Regions from separate parts of the Sanguibacter sp. A247 genome, predicted to be linked through region 1. Evidence: riboswitches for the same ligand, from Rfam matches in the RefSeq annotation. Region 1 holds a riboswitch; the other holds the start of a gene.
The links. A riboswitch is a leader RNA that binds a small molecule or an ion and turns the genes downstream of it on or off. The one in region 1 is predicted to bind cyclic di-AMP.
Positions count from the first base shown of each region.

Region 2: it holds a riboswitch for cyclic di-AMP, as region 1 does, so the genes downstream of both, ACTVCO_RS05490 (C40 family peptidase) here and ACTVCO_RS11750 (C40 family peptidase) in region 1, are expected to answer to the same signal.

Region 1 covers NZ_JBQPRE010000006.1:30,824-35,203, reverse strand. The annotation lists gene ACTVCO_RS11755 (LuxR C-terminal-related transcriptional regulator) at 1-649, opposite strand, end outside; gene ACTVCO_RS11750 (C40 family peptidase) at 809-1,657, opposite strand; cyclic di-AMP (ydaO/yuaA leader) riboswitch at 1,659-1,811, opposite strand; gene ACTVCO_RS11745 (hypothetical protein) at 2,057-2,914, opposite strand; gene ACTVCO_RS11740 (exodeoxyribonuclease III) at 2,911-3,711, opposite strand; gene ACTVCO_RS11735 (SDR family NAD(P)-dependent oxidoreductase) at 3,772-4,380, shown strand, end outside.
Region 2 covers NZ_JBQPRE010000002.1:285,599-289,978, forward strand. The annotation lists gene serC (phosphoserine transaminase) at 143-1,267, opposite strand; gene ACTVCO_RS05485 (metal-dependent transcriptional regulator) at 1,429-2,130, shown strand; cyclic di-AMP (ydaO/yuaA leader) riboswitch at 2,331-2,490, shown strand; gene ACTVCO_RS05490 (C40 family peptidase) at 2,493-3,275, shown strand; gene ACTVCO_RS05495 (universal stress protein) at 3,442-4,380, shown strand, end outside.

The sequences.
Region 1 (4,380 bases):
GGTCGGGCAGGAGGCTCGTGCCGTCGAGCTGTTCGTTCGTCAGCCACGGAACCGTCTGCAGGAGCGCGGCCGGATTGCCGGAGGACGCGCGGACGAGGCTCGCCACGACGTGGGGCGCGGCGACGATGTCGTGCTCGGCGAGCACGAGGAGGGCGTCGGGCGCCGTGAGCGGTGAGACCCGTCGCTCGACGAGCGGGTGCGGGAGGGGGGAGGCATCCGCGACGGGACCCGACGTGCGGGTCGCGAGGAGCACCCACGGGCTTCCGGGGCGCGTCGCGGCGTCGAGCAGGCGTGTCTGGACGGCCGGCGCGAGGTGGTCGAGGTCGTCGGCCAGCAGGAGCAGGCGCACGCCGTCAGCGGGCGCGAGCGCGCGCTCGTCGATCTCCGTGAGGGTGCGCGGCACGACGATGCGTCGCAGGCGCATGCCCTCGGACGTTGCGGCGTTGACGAGTGCGTCGGCGACGACGTCGAGGAGCGTCGAGCGCCCCGACCCGGGGTCGCCCGTCCAGACGACGCCGCCATGGCCGCGCGAGAGAGCGGCGGCGGCCGTGCGAATCTCGGCGTCGTGCTGCGCGAGGCGGGCGGCCCCGCCTGCGGCCCGAGTCTCGGCTGCGGTGTGGTGCTGCCCGAGGGCGGACGGTCTGTCCACGATGCCTCCACGTCCGTGACCTGCGTGGGAACGTCATCGTCCCCGCAGACACGATGACAGGTCGTGTCGTGCCCCGCACCTCACGTTCGGTGGACGAACGAGCGCGTGCCCGCCTTCGGGGGAAAGGCGGGCACGCGCGGTCTGTGGGCAGAGCGTCGGTCAGACGCGGATGAACGTGGGGTTCGACTGCCAGATGCCGCGGACCTTGATGCTCTTCCCGGGGCGGGGTGCGTCGATCTGCTTGCCGTTGCCGACGTAGATCGCGACGTGGCCGGGAGTCCAGATGAGGTCACCGGGGCGGGCATTCTTCGGCGAGATGACCTTGCCGGCTGTGCGCTGGGCTGACGAGCTCCGCGGGAGCTTGGCGACGCCCGCCTTCTTGAAGACGTAGCTCGTGAAGCCTGAGCAGTCGAAGCCGCGCGGGGTTCCGCCGCCAGATCGGTACGGGGTCCCGACATAGCGCTTGGCGGTCCGGACGACGAGGTCGCCCTCGGAGCGGACGCGGATCTTCGTCGTGCGCTTGGCCGCAGGCGCGTCGGTCGACGTGCTGGGCACGTAGGTGACGCGGATCGTGTGGCGACCGACCTTGAGGCTCTTCGGAAGGCGGTAGCGCAGCGTGAGCCTGCCGTCGTCGTTGCGGTCGGCGGCCTTGAGGGTGCGCAGGTGCTTGCGGCCGTCGTAGATCTTCACGCGGCCGTCGACGGGGGCGTCGGCGTTTCGCAGACGCAGCGTGAGGCGTGCGCTCTTGTCGCCCTGGTACGTCGTGGTCGCGGAGCGACGGATCGTCAGGCGGGTGCGTGCGGTGTCCTCGCCCGGGTGGGCGGCCGCCGTGGTCGTGGCGGCGGGGGCGGCCTGCGCCGTTGCGGCGTCGAGCGCGGGCAGGAGGCCGAGGCCGAGGGTTGCGACGAGGGTTGCGACGGTGCGGCGGGCGCCGCGAGTGCGAGTGGACGTGGCGGAACGAGTCGTGGTGGCGCTCTCGTTCATGACGTCCGTCGTGTGGACGGGCATGTGAACCTCTCGACGCCTGCGAGGTGAGCTGTCGGGTTCGGGCTGAGGTTCTGCCCGGCCGTGGATGACGCGCATCCGTCGGCTTCACCCCAAGACCGCGTGGTGCACGGTCGGAAGTGGGTCCCCCGTCGCTGCCGTGTGGTGAGTGAAGAGCCGCGCCCCGGCGGCAGCGCTCGGCGTCCGGGGTGGCACCCGTGCACCGGGAAGGTGATGGCGGGCGACGACGACGCTAGGCCGGGCGCGGGCGCCGTGTCACGGGGAGGTCACGACGCTCCGCATGCCCTTCACGCCATCTTCCACCCCGGTTTCGGGCGGGCAGCGAGATGGCGCCGCAGGTCAGTGTTCACCTGGGTCTTGCCCGAGGGTGCGTGCCCGCCGTCACACCCCTTCACATGATCTTCACGCGCCTGGACGGGCCGGTGCGACGCACAGACCCGTGCGGTCGCCCGCGCGCCAGCCCGCCTCCGTGGGCGAGAGCGCGATGAGGTCGAGACCCGCGGCGATGAGGACGCGGCATCGTGTCTCGACCGTGCGCACGACCTCGTCGGCGCCCGGCCACGCCTCGCCTCGCAGGGGAACGGCATCGAGGACGAGCGCCTCGTGCGTCAGCGTGCACGGCACGACCGTGACCCGGTGCGTCGTGCCGTGAGGGATCTCCTCCAGGCAATGACCGGGGCCCAGCTGGCGTGCGTACGCCGACGTCGGTGCGAGCACGTCGCCGAGCGGCTCGGTCGCACCCATGACGCGTGCCCAGGCACCCGACGACGGCAGGACGACGGTCGGCACGACGACGCTCACGACGAGCCCGACGACGATCGCGGCTGCTCCCAGGCCGACGCCCCGACGATGCATCCGCCGGGCTCGGACGACGGCGACCGCGCCGAGGACCGCGCCGAGTGGCGCGACCAGCCACGCGAGGACGAACGCGGGCACCGCGAACGGCTCGCGCGCGGCACGCGGGGCGGGGGGAGCCAGTGTTCCGAGCGCGCGCGGGTCCCATCCGTCGGCCAGGTGCGTCTGCGGGGCGTAGCCGACCAGCTGCTGCGCCTCCGGGACGACGGGCGGCGCGGACGCCGGGACCGGGAGCGACCAGGGGTCGGGTGCCGCGGGCGCGGGTCCATCGGGCGACGCGAAGAGGGGAGACGGCACCGGCCCCGGGCCGGTGCCGGTGCCGGGCAGAGGCTGAGGCTCGGGTGCGGGTGCGGGCTCCGGAACGGGCACGGGTCCCGGCGCCGGCGGGACCGGAGGCGTGCTCACGACGCGAACGACGACGTGTCGACGTCGACGATGACGGGGACGTGGTCAGAAGCACCCTTGCCCCGACGCTCGTCACGGTCGATGCGCACGTCCGTGACGAACGGCGTGAGCGCGGGCGAGGTGTACGCGAAGTCGATACGCATGCCCTCGTTCCGGGGGAAGCGCAGCTGCTGGTAGTCCCAGTACGTGTACCGGTGCTCGTCGGGCAGGAACGTGCGTGACGCCTCCGTGTACCCGGCCTCCGCAAACGCGCGGAACGCCGCGCGCTCGGGCTCCGAGACGTGCGTGAGCCCCTCGAACGCGGCGACGTCCCACACGTCGGTGTCGAGCGGGACGACGTTCCAGTCGCCCACGAGCGCGACCTTCTCACCCGCGTCCGCCCACATGGCCGAGAGCTCGCGCAGGCGCTCGAGCCAGGCGAGCTTGTACGCGTAGTGCGGGTTGTCGAGCGCGCGACCGTGCGGCACGTACAGGCTCCACACGCGCACGCCGCCGCACGTCGCGCCAAGCGCGCGCGCCTCGGTCGCCGCGGGGTCGCCGAACTGCGGTTGGGCGTCAAAGCCCGCGCTCACGTCCTCGAGGCCGACGCGCGAGAGGATCGCGACGCCGTTCCACTGCGAGAAGCCGAAGGTCGCGATCTCGTAGCCCGCGGCCTCGAAAGCCTCCCGCGGGAACTGAGCGTCCTTGCACTTGGTCTCCTGCAGCGCGAGCACGTCGACGTCCTCGCGCTCGAGGAACGCCAGCGCGCGGTCAGCACGGGCCCGGATCGAGTTGATGTTCCACGTCGCGATGCGCATGGCACGAGGCTACCCACCTCCGCGTGCGGCTGCGGCGCACAGGGCTCGTAGGGTGGACGCATGGGAACCGCACTGGTGACCGGGGCGAGCGCAGGCCTCGGCGAAGAGTTCGCGTGGCAGCTCGCGACCGCGCGCCACGACCTCGTGCTCGTCGCGCGCGACGCGGGCCGCCTCGAGACGCTCGCAGAGCGGCTGCGTGCCGCAGCCGGCGTCCACGTCGAGGTGCTTCCCGCTGACCTGTCGGTCCGCGAGGACGTCGCACGGGTCGCGGAGCGGCTCGCGTCCCACGAGCGTCCCGTCGGCCTGCTCGTCAACAACGCGGGCTACACGGTCCACGAGCGGTTCGTCGGCTCCGACCTCGACGCGCAGGACGCACTCCTCGAGGTCATGGTGCGCACGGTCCAGGCGCTCTCACACGCCGCCGCGCGAGCCATGACGGCCCGCGGCCGCGGTGCGATCCTCAACGTGTCCTCGGTGGCCGCGCACACGACGTCGGGCACGTACTCCGCCGCCAAGGCGTGGGTGCTCACCTTCACCGAGGGCCTCGCGGCCGAGCTCGAGGGCAGCGGCGTCACCGCCACCGCGCTGTGCCCGGGTCTCACGCGCACCGAGTTCCACGCGCGCGCAGGCTTCAAGCGGCTCGGCCCAGGCTGGTTCTGGCTCGACCGC
Region 2 (4,380 bases), on a different contig from region 1:
CGCGCTTCCCCCGTCCCGACACGCCATGGCGCGGCGTGCTGTGTGCACACGCTACGGACGCATCGGGCGAGCGCGACAGGGTTGCGTGCCGAGATCACCCTGACCCCACCCCGGAAGCGGTCGGCGCTCGCCCGCTAGCTACTCAGCCCATCCGCTCGACGACGTAGTCGACCGCCTGCGTGAGGCGCTCGACGTCGCTCGGCTCGACGGCCGGGAAGACGCCGACGCGCAGCTGGTTGCGGCCGAGCTTGCGGTACGGGAAGACGTCGAGCACGCCGTTCTCGCGCAGCACCTTGACGATGCGCGTGGCGTCGACCGACTCGTCGATGTCGATCGTCGCGACGACGTTCGAGCGCGCGGCCGGGTCAGCGACGAACGGCGTCGCCCACTGCCGTTCCTCAGCCCAGCGGTAGAGGACTGACGCGGACTCCGCGCAACGCGCCGCCGACCACGCAAGGCCACCCTGCGCGAGCAGCCACTCAACCTGCTCAGCAAGCATGACGAGCGTCGCCACCGCGGGCGTGTTGAGCGTCTGGTCGAGGCGCGAGTTCGTCAGCGCGATCTGCAGCGAGAGGATCTCGGGGATCCAACGCTCCTTCGCGAGCCGCTCGGTGCGCTCCACGGCGTCGGGGGAGAGCGTCGCAAGCCACAGCCCACCGTCAGACGCGAAGACCTTCTGCGGCGCGAAGTAGTAGACGTCGGCCTGCGAAGCATCGAGTGCAAGGCCGCCCGCGCCGCTCGTCGCATCGATCGCCACGAGCGCGCCGTCCGAGCCCTCAGGGCGCACGACGGGTGCCATCGCACCCGTCGACGTCTCGTTGTGAGGCCACGCGTAAAAGTCGACGTCCTCACGGACCTCGGGGAGGCACACCGTGCCCGGCTCCGACGTCCGCACGAGCGAGTCACCCAAGAAGGGCGCGCGCGACGTCGCGGCAGCGAACTTCGCCGAGAACTCCCCGAAGGCCGCATGTGAAGCACGGTCATCGATGAGTGAGAACGTCGCCACGTCCCAGAACGCCGTGGCGCCACCGTTGCCCAGCACGACCTCATAGCCGTCGGGCAGGGAGAACAGCTCGCTCAACCCGGCCCGCACTCGCCGCACCACGTCCTTGACGGGTGCCTGGCGGTGCGAGGTGCCCAGCAGGTGCGCACCCGCGGCTGCGAGCGCGTCAACCTGCGCAGGGCGCACCTTCGACGGGCCAGAGCCGAAGCGCCCGTCGCGGGGCAGCAGATCAGCAGGGACAACGATCGCGGTGTTCTCGGTCACGCTCGGAGAATACGCGCGTCGCCCGGCCTCAGGCAGGGGCGTCCGCCCACTGACGACGGGACTGCGCGGGCGCTGGAGCCGGCCCCGCGGGTTCGTGACCCCGCGTCAGAAGGGACGGCCTAGACTGGGCCGCGACCGACGAAACAGGGAGGCTGTGCGCCGTGAGCGACCTCATCGACACCACCGAGATGTATCTGCGGACCATCTACGAGCTTGTCGAGGAGGGGATCGTCCCGCTTCGCGCCCGCATCGCTGAGCGACTGGGACATTCCGGCCCCACCGTCTCGCAGACCGTGGCGCGTATGGAGCGCGACGGCCTCGTCGTTGTCTCGGGCGACCGTCACCTCGAGCTCACCGAGGACGGTCACAACAAGGCCATGCGCGTCATGCGCAAGCACCGTCTCGCCGAGCGCCTGCTCACCGATGTCATCGGGCTCGACTGGGAGTTCGTCCACGACGAAGCCTGCCGGTGGGAGCACGTCATGAGCGACCGCGTCGAGCGCCACCTCATCGGGCTGCTTGACCACCCGACGAGCTCGCCCTACGGCAACCCCATCCCGGGCCTCGCCGAGATCGGCGGGACCGACCCCGGCGCGGCCTTCCTTGACGGCGTCGTCTCGCTCCAGGTCGTTCACGACGAGCTCGCCGACGGATCCTCCGCGACCGGGATCGTCGCGCGCCTGGGTGAGCCCCTGCAGACGGACATCGAGCTGTTGGCGCGCCTCGCCGCGGCGGGCCTCACACCCGGGACGACTGTCGTCCTCACGCGGCGTGCCGAGCGCCTCGAAGCGGCGTCGGTCGACGCCGAGGTGGGGGCAGACCTGCCCGTCGAAGTCTTCCGACACGTTTTCGTGGAGCGCTGACCGCTCCCTCGCATCATGACGAAAGGGCGTCCCGCCGCAGGTGGGGCGCCCTTTCTCATCGCCGCACCCCGGGGTCCCCAAAAGAGGTGTCCACGAAACGTGATCGGAACGTGACATGGCGTAGGTCGGTGGGGTACCTTCGATCTGCCCGACCGGTCAACCGGACGGGACCGCGGACGGAACGCCGAGCTCTGCCACCGGCCGCGAACACGTTGAACCGCTGGCAGAGGCGGGGGAACCACCTTGGTTTCGTGGAGACACGAGACCCGGGGTGAAGCCGGAACGACCTCGGTCGTTTCGGCCGGGCACTCTTCAGCCCGAACCCGACAGCTAACTTCGCAGGCGTTGGAGAGAGGCCAGCAGTGACCCTCAGCACCACCCGCGGACGCCACCGTGCCGCACGCCGCCCCCTCGGCCAAGTCATTGTCGACGTCGCAGGAGAGGGCATCGGGCGGCGCACAGCAGTCGTCGCAGCGTCCTCTGGCCTCCTCGTCTCGATGGCTGTGGCCCCCGCCAACGCAGCAGTCGGCTCTGACGCCGTCGCCATCGGCTCCGCCGATGTCTCTGCCCTCACGTCGCAGGCCCGCGCTCAGCTCGCAGCAGCTCCCGCCGTGACCGTCTCCGAAGGCTCCTGGGCCGCCGACATCGACGAGGTCGAGGTCGTCAAGGTCACCCCGGCACCCGAGGTTCGTCGGGCCGCCCCGGCGCCCACGCGCGCCGAAGCTCCTGAGCGCCGCGCGGCCCCTGCCTCGCGCTCCTCCGAGCGCACCGAGGCCCCCCGCGTCAAGAACAACCCGATCCCGCAGAGCGTCTCGGGCTCCAAGGTCCTCGAGATCGCCTCGCGCTACGTCGGCGTCCCGTACGTCTACGGCGGCTCGACGCCCCGCGGCTTCGACTGCTCGGGCTTCACGTCCTACGTCTTCGCCCAGGTCGGCGTCAACCTGCCGCGCTCGTCCGGAGCCCAGCGCGGCGCCGGCCAGATCATCTCGCGCGCCGACGCACGCCCCGGCGACCTCATCTGGACCCCGGGCCACATCGCGATCTACGCGGGCGGCAACACCCAGATCGACGCCCCGCGTCCCGGCAAGACCATCCAGTTCCGCAAGATCTGGCAGAGCAACCCCACGTTCATCCGCGTCGGCTGAGAAGCACGCACCGCACAACGGCCTGGCCCCGCACGGGGTCAGGCCGTTGTCGTTGAACCACACGCCGCTGCCCGTGCGGTGTGCAAGAACAGGTCGGGAACGGGTAAAGTCAACGGCAGGACGACGTGGTCCGCTCGCGCCGTCACTTCAATGAAGGAGGCCACCTGTGCCGCACCGTGACGTAGTCCTTGTCGGAGTCGACGGCTCAGCCCCGAGCCTCCACGCCCTCGACTGGGCCGCTGCTGAAGCCAAAAAGCTCGGCTGGCCACTGCACGTCGTCTGTGCGTACTCCCTGCCCTCCTTCACCGCCGCGTCACTCGACGGCGGCTACGCGGCACTCGACGACACCGCAATCCTCGACGGAGCCCGCTCCGTCCTCGACGAAGCACGCGACCGCGCCGCCGCCCAAGGCGTCGCCGTCACCGCAACCGTCACGACAGGCGACCCCGCAGGCGCGCTCGTCGACCTCTCCAAAGACCACCGCCTCGTCGTCGTCGGAACCCGCGGGCACGGCGGCTTCGCCGGACGCCTCCTCGGCACCGTCTCCTCCGCGCTGCCCGCGCACAGCCACTGCCCGACGGTCGTCGTGCCCTACCTCGGCGAAGACGGCGAACGCACCGCCATCAGCTCGATCGCCTCGAACGCAGGCCTCGACCCCGTCGATCAGCGCCCGCTGTTCCCCCTGCGACGCATCGTCGTCGGCATGGACGGCTCACCGACCGCAGAAGACGCCCTGCGCGCCGCCCTGCGTCAGCAGAAGCTCTGGGACTGCGAGCTCGTCGCCGTCGCCGGCGTGCCCGTCGGCTCCGGCGCCGGCATGCTCGCGTGGCTGCCCGCAGCAGTCGACCACGAGGCCGTCCTCGCCGACGTCGCCGAGGGGCTGAGCGTCACCGTCGACCGCGTCCTCGTCGACCACCCCGGCCAGACCGTCCGTCGCATCGTCCTCGACGGCTCCGGCGCCGAGCTCCTCACCGAGTTCTCCACCGCCTCTGACCTCGTCGTCGTCGGCTCCCGCGGCCGCGGCGGCTTCGCCGGGCTCCTGCTGGGCTCAACGTCGCAAGCCGTCCTCCACCACGCCAAGTGCCCCGTCATGGTCGTCACCAAG